One region of the Streptomyces hazeniae genome, then DNA from elsewhere that is predicted to be linked to it. Evidence: riboswitches for the same ligand, from Rfam matches in the RefSeq annotation. Region 1 holds a riboswitch; each other region holds the start of a gene.

What was found. Region 1 has a riboswitch for cyclic di-AMP ahead of RM572_RS02925 (transglycosylase family protein). Riboswitches for the same ligand answer to the same signal wherever they lie in the genome.
Region 2: linked by a shared signal. The riboswitch ahead of RM572_RS16805 (transglycosylase SLT domain-containing protein) and the one ahead of RM572_RS02925 (transglycosylase family protein) in region 1 are both predicted to bind cyclic di-AMP.
Region 3: linked by a shared signal. The riboswitch ahead of RM572_RS13550 (M23 family metallopeptidase) and the one ahead of RM572_RS02925 (transglycosylase family protein) in region 1 are both predicted to bind cyclic di-AMP.
Region 4: linked by a shared signal. The riboswitch ahead of RM572_RS01255 (transglycosylase family protein) and the one ahead of RM572_RS02925 (transglycosylase family protein) in region 1 are both predicted to bind cyclic di-AMP.

Annotation. Positions count from the first base shown of each region.
Region 1 covers NZ_JAVREQ010000001.1:721,874-726,602, reverse strand. The annotation lists gene RM572_RS02935 (PucR family transcriptional regulator) at 1-139, shown strand, start outside; gene RM572_RS02930 (aminoglycoside phosphotransferase family protein) at 200-1,135, opposite strand; gene RM572_RS02925 (transglycosylase family protein) at 1,717-2,379, opposite strand; cyclic di-AMP (ydaO/yuaA leader) riboswitch at 2,382-2,539, opposite strand; gene RM572_RS02920 (response regulator transcription factor) at 3,341-3,943, shown strand; gene RM572_RS02915 (FAD-dependent monooxygenase) at 4,212-4,729, shown strand, end outside.
Region 2 covers NZ_JAVREQ010000014.1:122,166-126,894, reverse strand. The annotation lists gene RM572_RS16815 (NCS2 family permease) at 1-328, shown strand, start outside; gene RM572_RS16810 (XdhC family protein) at 386-1,600, shown strand; gene RM572_RS16805 (transglycosylase SLT domain-containing protein) at 1,733-2,494, opposite strand; cyclic di-AMP (ydaO/yuaA leader) riboswitch at 2,499-2,680, opposite strand; gene RM572_RS16800 (YciI family protein) at 3,415-3,834, shown strand; partial or broken gene RM572_RS16795 (RNA polymerase sigma factor) at 3,831-4,729, shown strand, end outside.
Region 3 covers NZ_JAVREQ010000010.1:135,188-139,916, reverse strand. The annotation lists gene RM572_RS13555 (macrolide family glycosyltransferase) at 1-1,058, shown strand, start outside; gene RM572_RS13550 (M23 family metallopeptidase) at 1,274-2,401, opposite strand; cyclic di-AMP (ydaO/yuaA leader) riboswitch at 2,414-2,554, opposite strand; gene RM572_RS13545 (hypothetical protein) at 3,171-3,749, opposite strand; gene RM572_RS13540 (hypothetical protein) at 4,077-4,729, shown strand, end outside.
Region 4 covers NZ_JAVREQ010000001.1:224,693-229,421, forward strand. The annotation lists gene nirD (nitrite reductase small subunit NirD) at 1-315, shown strand, start outside; gene RM572_RS01245 (oxidoreductase) at 478-1,392, shown strand; gene RM572_RS01250 (response regulator) at 1,389-2,201, shown strand; cyclic di-AMP (ydaO/yuaA leader) riboswitch at 2,589-2,771, shown strand; gene RM572_RS01255 (transglycosylase family protein) at 2,777-4,030, shown strand; gene RM572_RS01260 (hypothetical protein) at 4,116-4,729, opposite strand, start outside.

The sequences.
Region 1 (4,729 bases):
CGTGCGCACCCTGTCGTACCGGCTGGAGCGCATCCGCAGCCTCACGGGGTACGACCCCGGCGACGCCCTGCACCGCTACACCCTGGAGACCGCCGCGATGGGTGCGCGCCTGCTGAACTGGCCCGCCGACGGGCTGTGACGAGGCCGCCTTCCCCCAGGAGCCGGGCGGGGCCGGGGAAGGCCCGGGAGCCGGGGGTCCCTACCGCTGGGCCAGGGACTGGGCCACGTGGTCGCCGAGCGCGGTGAGCCAGTCCAGTCCGGAGGGGCCGGTGCCCGTGCGCATGCCGTGGCGGCGCCCGTGGAACGCGTCCTGGACGGCGTGCAGCTGGGCCCAGCGGCGGGCCCGTTCACGGTCGAGTCCCGCGGCGTCCGCGAACACGTTCAGCGCCCGGAGCAGGGCGCTCTTCGGCACCTCGCCGGTCGTCAGGAACGCCAGGGCGCGGGACTTGAGCAGCGTCCCGGCGTCGAACGCGGGGTCCCCCGCCCAGCCCTCGGGGTCGATGGCCAGCCACGGTTCCCGGTCCGCGCGCAGGATGTTGCGCTCGTGCAGGTCGCCGTGGAGCAGCGTGTCCGGCTGGTCCCGGCCGAGTTCGCGGACGGTCGCCAGGGCGGCGTCCACCAGGTGATCCGGTAGCCGCGGCTCCAGTTCCGCGGCGTCCTTGAGCAGTTGCTCCTCCCAGGCGTCGGCCCGGTCCCGCAGCCTCGGCAGGCCGGGCGGAGCCGGCACGGCGAGCCGGCGGCTGAGCTGTCCGGCGACCTCCATCACCTCGTCGCCGTCCGCGACGTCGGCCAGCGTCGAGGGGCGGGCCCGCTCGAGGAGCATGGCGCACCGGTCGTCGTCGCGTTCGTGGAGCAGGACGGCCCCGCGCCCGGCCCATACCGCGAACGCGTCCGGCTCGTGGACGCGGTCGGGGTGCGGGAACGACACCTTCAGCACGCAGCGCCGCCCGGCGGGCCCGGACACCGGGAGGACCATCCCGATGCCGCCGTGCGCCGCCTCGCCGTCCGGTACGCAGTCCCACTGGCCCAGCAGGGCCTCCACGAGGCCCGGCAGGTCCGCCAGCCATCTCTTGCCGGAGGCTCCCTCGCGGTCGACGATGCTCCGCGCGAACAGCAGCGGGATTTCACGTGTCATCGGTGCAACGTACGGCCGCGCGCGGAGGGGCGGCGCCCCGTCGTCGCGGATGTAGGAGAACCACTGAGCGCCCCGCAGGGGCGGAACGGGGGGCGTGCTCGCTGGAGTCGGACGTCAACGCGCCGTGAACTTTGCCGGGTTCTGGCAATGTGCGAGTCCTGCGCTGCATGTCACGATGAGGCCCGCAAGGCAGCCGGCACGGGGGTGCGGCGCAGGAGTCCTCGGCGCGTCAAGCGCCGGGTTTCCCTCGCCGGTCCGATCGGGTCCGCCCACGGGAGGGGATCGGACACCGGCTGTCTGTGCAGGTGAAAGGCGTGGGCGCCGATACCTCCCACGGGGGTGGGGGTATCGGCGCCGGCACGCCGGAGCCGCCCGCGGCCCGAGGGGGGGGTCGTGCCGGGGAGGTCCCGGTGCGCCCGGCCGGGGGGAGGGCGATTGCCGGGCCTGGTTGCCCGGTTCTTGCCTCGGGGGAGGAGGACGGGGGAGGAGACGGGGGAGCGGTCCGCGCCTGCGCCGGAGGGGGAGCCGGGCGGGCGCGGACCGCGGAGCCGGAAAGGTCGTGCGGGTGGCCTGACGGCGGGTCAGCGGATCACGAGCTGCTGACCGGGAAGAATGAAATCGGGGTCGTCGCCGACGACCGAGCGGTTGTCCTCGTAGATCTGCTGCCAGGTGGTGCCGTAGGCGACGGCGATGGCGCCGAGGGTGTCACCCGAGCGGACGGTGTAGTCCGACCCGGTCGGCTGCACCGGTTGCACGGGCTGGGACTGCTGCTGGGGAGCCGACGGTGCCGCCGGCTCCGGCGCCTGCTGCTCCGGCGCCTGCTGCTCCGGCGCGCCGGTGTCGGGGGCCACCTCCGCGGGGGGAGCCCCTGCGGTCAGCCCGCCCTCGCTGCCGCAGACCGGCCAGGCGCCCGGGCCCTGCATCTCCAGCAGTTTCTCGGCCACGGCGATCTGCTCCTGCTTGCTGGCCAGGTCCGCACGCGGTGCGTACTGCGTGCCGCCGGCGGCCTCCCAGCTGGACTGGGAGAACTGCAGCCCGCCGTAGTAGCCGTTGCCGGTGTTGATCCGCCAGTTTCCGCTGGACTCGCATGCGGCGACCTGTTCCCAGGTGTCGACGGAAGCGGCTCTGGCGTTGGACGCCGACATCAGCGGAAGCGCGACCGCGGCTCCCGCCGTGCTCACCAGGGCCGCGACGCGTGCGCGGGTGCTGGACAGGTGTGCCCGGTACTTGCCAGTGAACAGCATGTTCGTCTCCTCACCGACGCCTGCGAGGTGAGCTGTCGGGCTCGGGCCGGAGAGTGCCCGTCCGTCCGCTGACGCGGGCGGATACGCCCCGAGCCGCTCCCTCCTTCGGGTGCGGCGGCCTACCTGGGTCCCCCGCTCCTGCCTACGGCGCTCACGCGACGAAGTGTCCCCGGCCGCCGGCAGGATTCGGCGTGACGGCCGCGGTGCCCGTCAGGCGACGAGCGATGCGACCGTAAGCACATCGCACCGGAGTGTTCAAAAACCGACATACAGGGCGTCCGGGCGTTCCGGTGTTGCGCCGAACCGGTGATTCCGCAGGTGGTGACGGTGTGTCGGACGTGCCTGCCGCCGCGGGAGCGTCACTCCTCTGGAGGGAGGCCGAACGCGCCGCCGCAGGCCTTCTCCTGACGTGGCGTCGAGCCGGCCGGTCGCGCTCGGGGGTCGGTTCGCCGGGAGGGAGGGGCCGGACGTTCACCTTGTGAAGAGACGGAGTGCGACCGTGGAAGTGCCGGGCCGGAGTCGTGGGTGTTACAGCTGATGCGCACGTGTCGGCTACGTGTGGGTAGCACACCGGAGAAGCTCAGGTCCAGCTCAAATCGCCATCGGCCTTCCCGGCATAGCGGGAGGTAGGGCGACATCCCGGGCGCCTTCTCTTTGTGAAGGGCCATTGACCGGTCTCAAGTCGGTCTGTAACTCTACGGAACGCAGGCGGTGTGGTCGACCGCCTTGGATCTCCACCCTGGAGCAACGCCGAACGGGGGTGAACCGACAGGGGTGGAGCACGGCAGAGCGTCCGAGAGGATTCTGCTGTTCGTTTGAATTTGTGCCGACACTGGGGTTGGAGGGTGGCACCCTCCGGGGCGTTATCGCGGTACGGGCCAGTGTATGTTCACATTCAAGCTGGGACTTCGGCGTGCCTGGAAACCACGGGCTCACCGGGTCCACGCGGGGAGTTCAAGCAGTGACAATTCGCATCCTAGTGGCCGACGAACGTCGCCTGATCTCGGAGACCCTGGCCGAAACCCTCAAGCAGGTACGGGACTTCGACGTCGTGGAGACCGTCAACGACAGCCGGCAGATCGTCCCGGCGGTGCTGCGCGTACGTCCCACCGTCGCCGTCCTCGGCGCGACCACCACGGGTCGCGACGAACTCCACCTCGCCGACGAACTGCGCGCCGCCGCACCCGACTGCGGCATCGCCGTCATCGCGGCCGAGCCCAGCAGAGCGGTCCTGGACCGCGCCGTGGCCGGCGTCTTCAGCGTCATCCCGAACCACGCCCGTTTAACTCATCTGGTGCATGCCATCCGGGGCATCGTGGCGGGTTGTCCGACGATCGACCCGTCCCTGCTCCGCCCTCCCTCCCGCAACAGCCGCCAGCTGAACGACCGGGAGAGAGAAGTGCTGAGACTGACGGCCGGCGGAGCACCGATCAAGGAGATCGCCGCAGAGCTCTACCTGTCACCCGGCACGGTCCGCAACGTCACCTCCAGCGCGATCAAGAAGCTGGAGGGGCGCAACAGGTTCGACGCCGCCCGGATAGCGAACAGCCGCGGCTGGCTCTGACCACGCCATCGCCTCAGCCCCTCTCCTCGGTCCTCCACGTCCGGCGCCCCGCCGCGACGCACGCCCGGATGACTCCGGACGCCGCCGGTGCGCCGCTGCGGTGACGTCAGCTTGCGGCGACCCCCGGCCGGTAGGCGACCGGAACGGACGGGACGGTGACCGATGTCATGCCACTCGCGACAGAAGTCAGCAGCCTCCCGGGCGGCGTTGTGTCCGCCCCGCGGCGTGGACATCCTCTGTGCCTGAGATGTGGAGAGAAGGCAGAGCGGTGCGCGTTGCAGGAGTGGAGGACCGGCCGCGCATCGCTGTGGTCGGTGCCGGTATCGGCGGACTGGCACTGGCGGCCGCACTCACCGCGTCCGGTACGCGGTGCGAGGTCTTCGAGCGGGAGCGGGAGTCGGCCGGGGACGGCGCGGGTGAGGAACTCGCGCCGAACGCGGTCCGCCCCCTGTGCCGGCTCGGCCTCGGACCCGTACTGAGGGCCTGCGCCGTCCGCGTGGAGGCGACCGAGATCCGCGGATGGGACGGCCGTCCCGTCGCCCGCATCCCCCACGGCGTTCCCTGCGAACGGCTCTTCGGCGCGCCCTACTACACCGTCCGGCACACCGACCTCCGCGCCGCCCTGCGCGCAGGCGTCCCCGCCGGGGCGTTGCACACCGGCCGGACCGTGACGGGACTGACCGAGGACGCCGACGGCGTGACCCTGCACTGCGCGGACGGCGGCACGCACCGCGCCCACGCGGTCGTCGGCGCCGACGGCGCACGGTCCGCGGTGCGCGCCGCGAT
Region 2 (4,729 bases), on a different contig from region 1:
CCTGTTCTTCACGCCGCTCGCCCAGGTGATCCCGACACAGGTGGCCGCCGCCGCGCTGGTCGTCATCGGCTCGATGATGATGACGAACGCCAAGCACATCGACTGGAACGACCCGGCGACGTCCGTCCCGGTGTTCCTCACCACCGTCCTGATGCCGTTCACCTACTCCATCACCGCCGGTATCGCCGCGGGCGTCATCTCCTACGTGCTGATCCGCGCCGTGCAGGGCCGGTGGCGGGAGCCGGGATGGCTGATGTGGGTACTGGCACTGGTCTTCTTCGTCTACTTCTCGCTCGGGCCCATCGAGGCCTGGCTCGGAGTGAAGTAGCCGGAGCGGACGCACCGCCCCACCGCACCGCACCGCACCGACCCTGGAGGTTCCCCCGTGCTGGACATCGCCGCCGAACTGCACCAGTGGTGCGAGGAGGGCCGCGACTTCGCCGTGGCCACGGTGGTGGCCGTCAGCGGCAGCGCGCCCCGGCAGCCCGGCGCGGCGCTCGCCGTGGACGCCGGGGGCACCGCGGTCGGCAGCGTGTCCGGCGGCTGCGTCGAGGGCGCGGTCTACGAGCTGTGCGCCGAGGCGCTCCGGGACGGCCGGCCCGTCACGGAGCGCTTCGGCTACAGCGACGACGACGCCTTCGCCGTGGGTCTGACCTGCGGCGGCGTCATCGACGTGCTGGTCGTGCCGGTGCGCGCGGACGCGCCGTGGCGGGAGACGTACGCGGCGGCCGCGGCCGCGGCGACGCGCGGCGGCTCCGCGGCCCTCGCCCGTGTGGTGGCCGGTCCGCCGGAGCTCCTGGGGCGGGCGCTTCTCGTCCGCCCGGACGACGACAGCGGTGAGGGTCACGGCGACGGTCAGGGGCCCGGTCACGGCGACGGCGCGTCCGGTGCCGCGGGAACCCTCGGCGGGCACCCCGGCCTGGACCGTACGGCCGCCGCCGAGGCGCGCGCCCTGCTGGACGCCGGGCGCACCGCCACCCTCGGCATCGGGGCGGAGGGGAGCCGCTGCGGCGCACCCCTCACCCTGCTGGTGGAGTCGAGCGTGCCGGCGCCGCGCATGCTGGTGTTCGGCGCGATCGACTTCGCCGCGGCGCTGGTCCGGGCGGGGAGGTTCCTCGGCTACCGCGTCACGGTCTGCGACGCCCGTCCGGTGTTCGCCACGGCGGCGCGCTTCCCGGACGCGGACGAGGTGGTCGTCGACTGGCCGCACGACTACCTGGACGCCACCGAGGTCGACGCCCGCACGGTGGTGTGCGTCCTCACCCACGACGCCAAGTTCGACATCCCGCTGCTGGAGCGTGCCCTGCGGCTGCCGGTCGCCTACGTGGGGGCGATGGGCTCGCGCCGCACCCACGAGGACCGTCTCGCCCGGCTGCGCGCGGCGGGCGTCACCGAACTCGAACTCGCCCGGCTGTGCTCGCCCATCGGCCTGGACCTGGGCGCGCGCACACCCGAGGAGACGGCGGTGTCCATCGCCGCGGAGATCGTCGCCAGCCGCCGCGGCGGCTCCGGGCTGCCGCTGACCGGGGCCCACACCCCGATCCACCACGATGGTCCCGGGGCCCGCGGCGGGGCCCGGCCGATCGGCTCCGTCGCCTGAACTCGGCGGCGCAGCCCGGCTGCCGCGACGGCTCCCGACCGCTGCCGCGCGCCGCCCCCGGGCACGACGAAAGCCGCCTCCCACCTGCACGCCGGTGGGAGGCGGCCGTCGAGTGACCCTCGAACGTCAGGCTCAGTAGGGGCCGTTGACGTTGTCGATGCTGCCGTAGCGGTCGGCCGCGTAGTTGCAGGCGGCGACGATGTTGGCGACCGGGTCGTACTGGTCGTAGGCCGTGCCCTCGACGTGGTAGGCGTCGAAGGTGGGCTTGATGACCTGGAGCAGGCCGATGGACGGCGTGCCGTTCTGGGCGTTGATGTCCCAGTTGTTGATGGCGCTCGGGTCACCGCCGGACTCACGGATGATGTTGCGGTGGATGCCGTCGTAGGAGCCCGGGATGCCCTCCTGCTCCATGATGGCCAGCGCCTCGCGGATCCAGCCGTCCAGGTTGTCCGGGTAGGTGGCCTGGTCGGCCGACTCGCCGGAGGTCTCGGTGGAGGACTGCTGGGCCTCGCCGCCCTTCTGGGCCGACGCGGCCTCGAGGGTCAGCTCCTGACCGGGGTGGATCAGGTCCGGGTTCCCGCCGACCGTCTCCTTGTTGGCCTCGTAGACGGTCTGCCAGCCGCCCTTCACGTCGTGCGCGTTGGCGATCTTGAAGAGGGTGTCGCCGGAGGCGACGGTGTAGCTCTCGGCGGCGGCGGTCTGCTCCGCCTTGGCGCCGGCCTTGACGGTCTTCACGTTGGCGGCGGCCGGCGCGGAGGCGGGGGCGGCCTGGGCGGTGCCCGCTGCGGCGATCGGCGCGGCGACGGCGCCGCCGGCGGCGAGCGCGACGGAAAGGCGGGAGACCTTGCGGGCGTTGAACAGATGACGCGGGCGGCGGTGACGGCCACGGGACATGGTGGTGAATCCTCTCCTACGCCTGCGAGGTGAGCTGTCGGATTCGGGCGAGAAGAGTTGCCCGGCCATGTCCCGTCGCGTGGGGGCGCGATGAGGCATGGCTTCACCCCAAGCCGGCCGTCGTGCGGCGCGGCGCTTACCTGGTTCCCCCGCTCCTGCCGTTGCTGACTACTGCGCTTTTCCCTGGTGCCGGTCGGCAGGATTCGGCGTCCCGGCGCGGGAACCTCCGCCATGACGTGCGGAAGCGAGCACATAGGACCACAGCCGATTCGGCGGAGACAAGCTGCGGGAAAAGGTGACCTTCGCGTCTGCGATCTTTACCGGCCGGTGTTCCTCGACGCTTTGCGATGAAGCATTTTCCGAGCGTGAGAGCGGTGAATCCCCGGGATTTCCTAATCGTCAGGCACCGCAGGCGATTTGGCCGCGCGACGCATCCTGGGGCGTCCCGGTTCCCAAGATCGGCCATGGCGCGATGTGAGTCCCGCCACAAGGGACTTGGGGTGTTCCTTATATCCACCTATTTCCAGCTCTCCTGCCGTGGAGCGGTGTTGGTCGTGCGAGGGAAGCGTGGAGAGGGTGCATGTCGGACTTGCCTGTTTTGCCTGTCACCTCCGTCCACGGTGACGCACGCGCGACGCCCTTCCGCCCGTGCGTCCCGCCCTCGCGCGCGACCTGTGCAGGACGGCGGTCGCAGTGGCCGTGGGCTGGGGTACCGCTCGCTCCGGGGAAACCGCGTGTTACCGGGCGCGGTGGGCGCCGGGCCGCGATAATGGGCCCGTGACCGGGCCGTGATCCGGTCGAGAGCGGTGCCCGAAGTTCTTCCGGGATTTCTTCCCCCGCGACGTCGAGACACGCCGCACCGCTCCGACGTCTCCGGTGAGAGGCACCCGCAGGGGAGCCCCCGACGAAGGAGTCAGACCATGAAGTACATGCTGATGCTGATGTCAGCCCAGAAGTACTACGACGCCATGAGCGGAAACCCCTCCCCGGGAGCCCCCGCCTGGTCGGAGTCCGAGCTCAAGGCCATGTTCCAGCACATGGAGAAGCTCAACCAGGACCTCGTCGCGTCCGGTGAATGGGTCGACGCCCAGGGACTGGCGGAGCCGTCCCAGACCCGTCTGGTCACCGCAGACAAGGACGGCCGCCCCGTGGTCTCCGACGGGCCCTTCGGCGAGACCAAGGAGGTGCTCGCGGGCTACTGGATCGTGGACGTGGAGACCCCGGAGCGCGCCTACGAGATCGCCGCCCGTGCCTACTCCTGCCCCGTTCCGGAGGGCTCCGACCCGGAGCCGGCGGTCGTCGTCCGCCCCGTCCCGGACGGGCCGCCGGACCAGGCGTGACCACCGACCCCCGCATCGAGGACCTGCTGCGCCGCCACGCGCCGCAGGTCCTCGGCGCGCTGGTCCGCCGCTACGGCCACTTCGACGCAGCCGAGGACGCCGTCTAGGAGGCGCTGCTCGCCGCCGCCGTGCAGTGGCCGGCCGAGGGCCGGCCCGAGAACCCGCGCGGCTGGCTCATCCGCGTCGCCTCCCGCCGCCTCACCGACCAGCTCCGCAGCGACTCCGCACGCCGCCGCCGCGAGGAGGCGGACGCCGCCCTGGCCCCGCCGGACGCGCTCGTCGTCCCGCCACCCGGTGAGGACGCCGCCCCGTCCGACGACGACACGCTCAGCCTGCTCTTCCTGTGCTGCCACCCGGAGCTCACACCGTCCGCGCAGGTCGCCCTGACCCTCCGCGCCGTCGGCGGCCTCACCACGGCGGAGATCGCCCGCGCCCACCTGGTGCCCGAGGCGACCATGGCGCAGCGGATCAACCGCGCCAAGCAGCGGATCAGGGCCTCCGGCGCCCACTTCCGCACCCCGCCCGAGGAGGAGCGGCAGGACCGGCTCGCCGTCGTCCTCCAGGTCCTCTACCTGATCTTCAACGAGGGCTACACCGCCTCCTCCGGGACGGAACTGCTGCGCGACGACCTCGCCGCCGAGGCCGTCCGCCTCACCCGGCTGCTGCGCAGCCTGCTCCCCGAGGACGGCGAGGTCGCCGGGCTGCTCGCGCTGATGCTGCTCACCGACGCCCGCCGCGCCGCCCGCACGGGTCCCTCCGGCGAGCTGGTGCCGCTGGCCGAGCAGGACCGGGCCCGCTGGGACACGGCGCAGATCGAGGAGGGCACCGCGCTGGTCGAGTACGCCCTGCGGCACACCCGCCCCGGCCCCTACCAGGTGCAGGCCGCCATCGCGGC
Region 3 (4,729 bases), on a different contig from region 1:
ACGCCGTCGCGGACCTCGTCACCGGCACCGGCGCCACGTTCGTGCCGTTCGACTCGACGCTCCCGGTGACCGACAACGACTGGCCGGAGGACCCGGTCGGCGCGATGAGCGTCTTCCTGGACGACGCGATGCACGTGCTCCCGCAGATCGAGGCGGTGTACGAGGACGACCCCGCCGACCTCTACCTGTACGACATCGGCGGCTACGCCGTCCGCGCCCTCGCCGAGCGGCAGGGCCGCCCCGCGGTGCAGCTGTCACCGACGTACGTGGCCTGGCACGACGAGGAACAGGCCGTGCTGAAGCAGATGCTGCAACTGCCCGGCGCCCAGGAGTACTTCGACCGCGTATCCGCCTGGGCCGAGGCGTCCGGCGCGACCACGACGGACGGCCCGTCCTTCGTCGGGCTGCCCGACCGCGCGCTGGCCATGATCCCCCGGGCGATGCAGCCGCACGCCGACCTCGTGGACCCCGATGTGGTGAGTTTCGTCGGGCCCTGCTTCGGGGACCGCGCCGACCAGGGTGCGTGGACCCGTCCGGCCGGGGCCGAGAACGTGCTGCTCGTGTCGCTCGGTTCGGCGTACACCCGGCAGCCGGAGTTCTACCGGCAGTGCCTGGCCGCCTTCGGCGGCCTCCCCGGCTGGCACGTGGTGCTGCAGATCGGCCGCTACGTCGACCCGTCCGAGCTGGGCGAGATCCCGGTGAACGTCGAAGTGCACTCCTGGGTACCGCAGTTGGCGATTCTGGGCCAGGCGGACGCCTTCGTCACGCACGCCGGGATGGGCGGCAGCAGCGAAGGGCTCTTCACGGGCGTGCCGATGATCGCGGTGCCGCAGGGCGCGGAGCAGTTCCAGAACGCGGACCGCCTCGTCGAACTGGGCGTGGCCCGCCGCCTCGACACCGCGGACGCGGACGCCGCGTCGCTGCGCGCCGCGCTGACCGCCCTCACCTCCGACCCCGAGGTGGCCCGACGGTCCGCCCGGCTGCGCGAGGACGCCCGCGCGGAGGGCGGCACCACACGGGCCGCCGACCTCCTGGAAGCCCTCCTGAGCCGGCGCTAGAAAGGGTCCGGCGGCCCTGGCGTCGGGGGGTGGTCCGCCAGGACCGCCGGAGTCTCGGTGGCCGCCCGCCCCGGTTCCCCGGTTGCCGCCGCCCCGCCCCTCCTTGTCGCCGAGTACTGCGGTGGGGGGAGGAGGTGTCACAGGCCTCGACGGGCACGAGGCGGCGGCACCGTCCCTGCATCAGGGACGTGAAAAGGAATCCCGGAGCAGAAGGGTCAGACGTTCAGTCCCTTCCCACGCAGCCAGGACAGCGGGTCGACGGGCGAACCGCCGCCCGGCCGGACCTCCAGGTGGAGGTGCGGTCCGGTGGAGTTGCCGGTGGAGCCGACGTTGCCGATGACGTCCTTGGTGTTGACCTCGGACCCGGCGGAGACGTTCATCGAGGACAGGTGGCAGTACCAGACCTCGGTGCCGTCGTCGAGTTCGAGTACGACGCGGTAGCCGTACGAGCCGGCCCAGCCGGCCTCCTTCACGGTGCCGCTGTGCACGGCCATCACCGGGGTGCCGGTCTGCGCGGCGAAGTCCTGGCCGGTGTGGTCGTTCTCCCACATGCTGCCGCCGGCGCCGTAGCTGGAGCTGAGCGTGTACGAGGAGAGCGGCACGCTGTAGCTGCGGGCGAGTTCGGCGAGCCGAGCGGCCTCGGCCTTGCGGCGGGCCTCCTCGGCGGCTTCGCGCTTGCGCTCGGCCTCGGCCTTGCGCTCGGCCTCCGCCTTCTTCGCGGCGGCCTCGGCGGCCTCCGCGCGCGCGATGTCCGCGGCGTCCTCGCGGACGGTGGCGTCGGCGGCCGACTGCTGCTGGGCGGCCTGCGCCAGGATGCGGGCCCGCAGGGACTCCCCGGCGTCCCCCTCCGGAGCAGCGGTCTCGGTGCTGAAGCCGGCCTGGGCGAGCGGCGCGTGAGCGGCGACCGTCGTGGTGTCCGCCGAACCGTCGACGCCGGGGACCAGGTCACCTATCTCGCTGGGCAGTTCGTCCGCCACCGTGCCGGCGAGGGAGGACATGTCGGCCATCGTGACGGAGGACGGCTTGTCCTTGGCCGTGGCCATTCCGCCCGCGCCGACGGCCGCGATCATGCCGACCCCGAGCACCGCACCGCTGCGGGCCATCCCGCCGCGCTGCTTCGCCACGCGGTGCCGGCCGCGCACCGGCCGCACCGATTCGGCGGTCGGGTTCCACCCGTCGTACGCCCCGTCCTGCTCCGGCCCGTAGACGGTCGGCACGGCGTAGGCGCCGGTGGCGTCGAAGGACTCCTCGAACTGGGGGAACTCGGTGGTGAGGTCGGTGTCGCCGACATGTCCGCTTCCGTAGAGGTCGCGGGCCTCGGGGGCATGCCTGGTGGACGCCACTGGGGGCGCTCTCCTTTCCTTCCTTCTCGCCTACCGGGTTAGCTGACGGGTTCGGAGCAGGAAGGTCTCCTACAGCGGTCCTTGGGCGGGACCGCCGATTCACCCCTGAAAGGTGGTTCCCCGGCTCCCTCGGTGTGTCGGCGCGAGCGGTGAGACTCGCGTGACCCACGTGCGGGATTAGGCGACGGCGCACGGTGCCGCCTGGAGTGACGGCAGTGACGACCGCGCTGCGTTATCGAACGTTAATAGACCCGCAGCCGGGAAACCAAGCCGGGCCGCTGATTTTGCCTACGCTTTGGCAGGGACTTCCCGCCCACCGAGGAGCAATACGGACGCACCAACACACCCCGTCAGCACGCCGGTTCCGTGGGTGATCACGAGTGGATCACGACGGCCGACACCGAACCTCCACCAACGGACCGTCAGCGCACCCGCCCCAACCTCCGTCACGGAACCGGCCTTCCGGTGCGAGTCGGACATGAGCGCACCCGAGCGAAGCTCAGGGCAGACGACCCCGCACGCCTCCCCCTCCAGCGCACGGGCGGGCCGCGACCGCGACGGACGTGAGGGGGCGTGGGCGGAGGGCAGGGGCGATGCGCCCGGAAACACTTGCCCGTGATGTGTGGGCCGCGAAGTAAGAGTCGTGCCCACCGTTCACCGAGAACGCGGCCCGTACATCATGGGTTTCCGGGTCGTCGGCCCGGACCGCAGCCCACGCCCCCGCCCCCCACCAGCCACCGCCCCACGGCACCGAACCGCCCCGGACGCGTCAGAGAATCGCCACGCGCTCCCACGCGGGCGGACTCTCCTCCGCCTTCTCCGGATCGGCGGCCGCCGCCTCCGTCTCGCCGGCCACACCCTCCGCCGGTCGCGCCTCCGCTGCACGGCCGCCCGCGTCGTCGCCCCCGTCGCCGTAACCGGAGACGCCCACGTAGGGCGCGACACTCCGGTAGGGGGCGGCGGAGGTGCCGTACCCCTCCGTACCGTTGGCCTGCCGCTCTGCGGAGAAGCCGTACCGCTCAAGCGAAGTGCCGTACAGGTCACCGCCGTTGCCGCCGTACACCGCGCCCCCGTACGCGGCAGGACCGGGCACCACCGGCGAAGGGCCGCCGTAGGACGGCCGCCCCTCCTCCGTGCGCCACCACCGCGCGCCGGTCTCCACGGGCTCGCTGCGGCCGTGACGGCCTCCCTGCCCCGGAACGGTGCGGCCGGCCAGGGACCACTCGCGTACGAGCGTCTCGTAGATGGGCGTGGGCGCGGAGGCATCCGCCGGGGGCGGAAGAGCCGGACGGGGAACCGTTTCTCCCGACCAGGGCACCGGCGACCACTGCGTGAGCATCACAGCCATGCCAGAGACAACGAGGCCCACCGGCCCGAAGTCACCCGCCCGGATCAGCCGTGTCACCCACAAGGGGGGTACGGGCCCGGAGTTCACCCGTACATCCCCCTGGCCCGGCCCGCCCGGTCCCGCCGCCCGGGCATCGCTCCGTCCACCGTCCGCCGCATGGAGCAACGTCCACGGGCACCACCGCCCACCTGCGCCGACGACGGGGCGCTCCGCCCGGAGCGCGGAACCGGGGGGATGCGACTTGGCTCGGATGCGGACGCGGGGCGTCCCGGGAGCACGCCGGCGCAGCCGCGCGCCGCGCACCCCGCCATCGTCGGAGGTTCGTTCATGCGTGCGTTTTCCACGCCGCGCCGGCCGAGAGTCGCTCGGCGGCTCTCCGGCGCGGCGCTGTCCGTGGCCGTCGTCGGCATAACCGCAACGACCGTCACGACCGCCTTCGCCGCCGGTGACGACGGCGCCATCAGGGTCGCCCCGGGCACGGCGCGTCCGGGCGGCACGGTCACGTTGTCGACGGACGCCTGCGGGCCCGGCGGCAGCGCCGGAGTGGACGCCAGTGCCCTGGGCGCCGGAATCCTCGGGCTGGAGCCGAGGGACGCGGAGGCCCGGACGGCGAAGGGCAAGCTGCGCGTCACGCGCGACACCAAGCCGGGCCGGTACGCGCTCGGCGGCTCCTGCACGGACGGGAGGGAACTCGCCGGCACGGTCGTGGTCGGTCCCGCGAAGCCCGCGGCCGGGGACGCGGAGCACCGCGCCGGTGAGCGGCAGCCCGCGACGGGCAGCGCCGAGGCGAAGGCCGGCGACGAGTGGCCGGAGGGCGAGGACTGGAAGGAGTGGTCCGACGAGGGCGCTCCGGAGGACGGCGCTCCGAAGGGCTCCGGTGCCGGGGACTCCTGGCCGGAGGGCGAGGACTGGAAGGAGTGGCCGGGGGACGGCGGCGACCCGTTCGACAAGAACGGCGACCGCGGCAAGGGGGGCCACCA
Region 4 (4,729 bases), 500 kb from region 1:
CCCGGCGACCTGGTGCCCGGACGCGGCGTGGCGGCGCTGCTGCCGGACGGCACGCAGGTCGCGCTGTTCACCGACCGCGCGGGGAAGGCGTACGCGATCGGCAACCGGGACCCGTTCACCGGCGCCTACGTCCTCTCCCGGGGCCTGACCGGTTCGGACGCGGGGCGGCCGTTCGTGGCGTCGCCGCTGCTGAAGCAGCGCTTCGACCTGGCCACGGGCCGCTGCCTGGACGACGCGGACGTGTCGGTTCCGGTCCTCCCGGTGCGCACGTCGCCCGTCCCCGCCGCGGCCTCCGCGGCGGCCCCCGCCGCCTGACGCCACGCCTGGCGCCGCCCTCGCCGTGGCCCACCTGCCGCTCTACCCTGGGCGGGTACGAAACAGCAGGTCGGCGCGGACGCACCGGGCCGGCACGCCGACGGCGGCACGCAGCGGCACTCCGACGGCGGCAGGGCGACACGGCGAGGAGCGCGGCAGGCGATGGGCTGGACGGCACGCAGGATTCCCGACCAGAACGGCCGCACCGCGGTCGTGACCGGTGCGAACAGCGGTCTGGGCTACGTCACGGCCCGCGAGCTGGCCCGGCGCGGCGCGCGCGTCGTGCTGGGCTGCCGGAACCGGTCGCGCGGCGAACGGGCGCTGGAGCGGCTGCTCGCGGAGGTCCCGGAGGCGCACGCGGAGCTGCGCCGGCTGGACCTGGCCGACCTGGGCAGCATCCGCGAGTTCGCGGCCGGGATGCCGGACAAGCCGCTGCACCTGCTGGTCAACAACGCGGGGCTGATGGCGATCCCGCACTCGCTGACCGCCGACGGCTTCGAGATGCAGTTCGGCGTCAACCACCTCGGGCACTTCGCGCTCACCGGTCTGCTCACGGAACGGCTGCTGGCGGCCGGCGACGCACGGGTCGTGAACGTCTCCAGCCTCGTGCACGTCGTCTCGGGCATCGATCCGGCGGACCTGAACAGCGAGCGCGGCTACCGGCGCTGGACGGCGTACGGGCGCTCGAAGACGGCGAACCTGCTCTTCACGCTGGAGCTGGCGCGCCGCACCCGGGAGCACGGCATGGTCGTGGCGGCCGCCCACCCCGGATACGCGTCGACCGAGCTGCAGACCAAGGGGCCCCGGCTGAGGGGCGACCGGACCGGCGAGCGGCTGATGCGGGCCGCGAACTCACTCGTCGGTTCGTCGGCCGAGCTGGGCGCGGCGGCCACGCTCTACGCCGCCACCTCCGCGGAGGTGGGTCCCGGGGCCTTCGTGGGGCCGCGACTGCTGGGGCTGCGCGGCGCGCCGGGCGCAGCCTGGCGGGCGCCCTGGGCGCGGGATCCGGCGATGGCCCGGAGGCTGTGGGAGGCGTCCGAGGAGCTGACGGGCGTGCACTACGAGGCTCTGGAATGACACACCACCACACATCGGGACATAACGGACCGGGCGAGAGGCCGACGGTGCGGGTGCTCGTCGTGGACGACGACTTCATGGTCGCCCGGCTGCACCGTGCGATGGTCGAGCAGACCCCCGGATTCGCCGTCGCCGGGGAGGCCCGGACCGGCGCCGAGGCACTGACGGCGGTGCGCGCACTGCGCCCGGACCTGGTGCTGCTGGACATCTACCTGCCGGACATGTCGGGACTGGACGTCCTGCGCGCGCTGCGGGGCGACCCCGGCGAGGAGACGACGGGCACCGCGCCCGCCGCCCCCGGGGTGGACGTCCTGGTGGTCACCGCCGCACGCGACGTGGAGACCGTGCGCGGAGCCCAGCTCGGCGGGGCCGTGCACTACATCATCAAGCCGTTCGAGAGCAGGACCCTGCGGGAGCGGCTGCTCGCCTACGCGCAGCGGCGACGCGAGCTGGCGGCACTCGCTGCGGCGGGAGAGGCCGGACAGGCGGAGGTCGACCGGGTCTTCGGCTCCCCCGCCGGGGATCCGCGAGCCGCCGCGCCGCCGCGCGAGCGACCGGCCCTCCCCAAGGGGCTGACCGCGCAGACCGCGGCGCTCGTACGGCGGGCGCTCAAGGAGGCGCCGGGAGACCTCTCGGCGGCCGAGTGCGCGGAGCTGAGCGGGCTCTCCCGGGTGAGCGCGCGGCGCTATCTGGAGCACTTCGCGGCCGGCGGCGAGGCCGAGGTGTCCCTGCGGTACGGCACCACGGGTCGCCCCGAGCGTCGGTACCGCCTCCCGGGCACCACGCCACCCCGGACCGGACGGGACTGAGACCCGGACGAGATCGACGCATTACCGCAGGGAAGCCCGTTACGTCCCATTTGGCGTTTCGGTATGGATATTGGCGGTCTGCTCCTCGCGGCGTGACGCGAATAACAGCACGGTCTCGACGGGGCGCGCCGCACACCGGACCGAAATTCAGGGCTTTCTCAACTCCCCCTTCATAGCGGCGAGTTGAGCACTCGACATACGAAGATCGCGACAACTCAGCGAAAACGGACAGCAGCACACAGTCGTGTCGGAGTGGCGTGAAGCCCGTGTGAAGACCGTCCGTAAACCCGACTTTCTTGCCGCAATCCGAATCCCTGTGTTTTGGTTCCCTCCGCCGCCGCGCTCGTGCGGCGGCCCTGAGCCGGGACGCCGAGTCCTGCCGCCCGGAGCAGGAGCCACCCGTGACCCACGAACGGCAGGAGTGGGGGACCCAAGGTAAGTGCCGCGCCGGTACGTCACCGGACGGCTTGGGGTGAAGTCGCAGCGAGTGCCGCTCATGCGCTCGCACAGGCGACCGGGCAACTCCAGCCCGAACCCGACAGCTCACCTCGCAGGCGTAGGAGAGGACCACAGCCATGTCTGCACGCGGACGTCATCGTCGCTCCAAGACGCAGCGTTTCACCCGCCGCGCCACCGCCCTCGCCCTGACCGCGGGCGGCGCCGGCATCGCCCTTCCGCTCGTGACCGCCGGCGGCGCCCAGGCCGCCTCCGTGGACACCTGGGACAAGGTCGCCCAGTGCGAGTCCACCGGTAACTGGAGCATCAACACCGGCAACGGCTTCTACGGCGGCCTGCAGTTCACCCAGTCCAGCTGGGAGGCCGCCGGCGGCACCGAGTTCGCGCCCCGCGCCGACCTCGCCACCAAGGACCAGCAGATAGCCGCCGCCGAGAAGCTGCTCGCCCTCCAGGGCCCGGGCGCCTGGCCCAACTGCGGCCCGCAGGCCGGCCTGCAGCAGAACAGCGGCGACCCGCAGATCGACCCGAACGGTGGTGGCGAGGACGCCGCCGCCTCGAAGGCCGAGACCGCCGAGGCCCCGAAGCAGGCCGCCCCGAAGGCCGACACCGGTGCCCGGGACACGAAGGCCCCGAAGGACGCCAAGACCGAGAGCTACACCGTGGTCAGCGGCGACACCCTGTTCAAGATCGCCAACGCGCACGACGTGGACGGCGGCTGGAACACCGTCTACGACGGCAACCGCGAGGTCATCGGCGGCAACCCGGACCTGATCTACCCGGGCCAGGAGCTCAGCCTGAACGGCTCCGCCGCCGGCGCCACGCAGAGCGAGGCGCCGAAGAAGGAGACCGCCGAGAAGCCCGAGAAGACCGAGAAGAAGGCTCCGGCGCCGAAGCAGGACTCCGGCAGCTCCGACGCGGCCTCCGCCGCCGCGGAGTCCGCGGACACCTCCCAGGCCGAGAGCGCCGCCGGCGGCTTCTCCGCTCCGGTCGAGGCCGCCACGAGCACCCCGTACCACCAGACCGGCGCCAGCTGGTCCAGCGGCTACCACACCGGTGTGGACTTCGCCGCCTCCACCGGCACCACGGTGAAGTCCGTCGCCAACGGCACGGTCGTCTCCGCCGGCTGGGCCGGTTCGTACGGCAACCAGGTCGTCATCCAGCACGAGGACGGCCGGTACAGCCAGTACGGCCACCTGTCCTCGCTGTCCGTCTCGGCGGGCGAGAGCGTCAGCGCCGGCCAGCAGATCGGGGCCGTCGGCTCCACCGGCAACAGCACCGGCCCGCACCTGCACTTCGAGGTGCGCACCGGCCCGGACTACGGCTCGGACATCGACCCGGTCCAGTACCTGCGGGCCAACGGCGTCTCCCTCTGAGGCACCCCCGCCCCGCGCACGCCGCCCGGCGCCGCCCCTCCCGGGGCGCGCCGGGCGGCGTCGTGTCAGGCCGCGACCGCGCGGCTCACCACCCGCCGCCGGACCCCTGACCCGGGTGGCCGCCCTGGCCCTGACCGGGGTAGGGCCCGTGCCCCGGCTGCGGAGCCTGCGGCGGCGGCCCCCAGCCCGGCTGCTGCTGCGGGTGCGGCGGCTGCGCCGCCGGGGGCTGCTGCCCCCAGCCCGGCCCGCCCTGGCCGCCGGGCGGCGGCGTCCACCCCGGCTGCTGCTGCGGGGGCTGCTTCTGCGGATACGGAGCCTGCGGATACGGAGCCTGCGGGTGCGGCTGGGGCTGGCCGCCCCACCCCTGCGGCTGCCCTCCGGGCTGCTGCATCAGGCCGCGCTGGGCCGCCTGCGCCAGCCCGGCGTCCCGCTTCCGCCCCGCGCGCAGCGGCTTCACCCACACGAGGCTGGTGCCGCCCGGCCGGCACACGACGGCGCCGCCCTCGGGGTGGGCGGCCCACCACAGCACCCCGGCGGGCCCGGGGTCCGCCCAGTCCATCGACCACAGGGCCGTGCGCGCCACGTAGACCCTCAGCTCCGCCGTGCCGGGGTCCTGGACCACCACCGTCGGGTTGTTGAGGCCCGAGCTGACCGTCGTCGCCCGGCAGGCCGCCCAGGGGCCGCGCTGCAGCGCCGCCC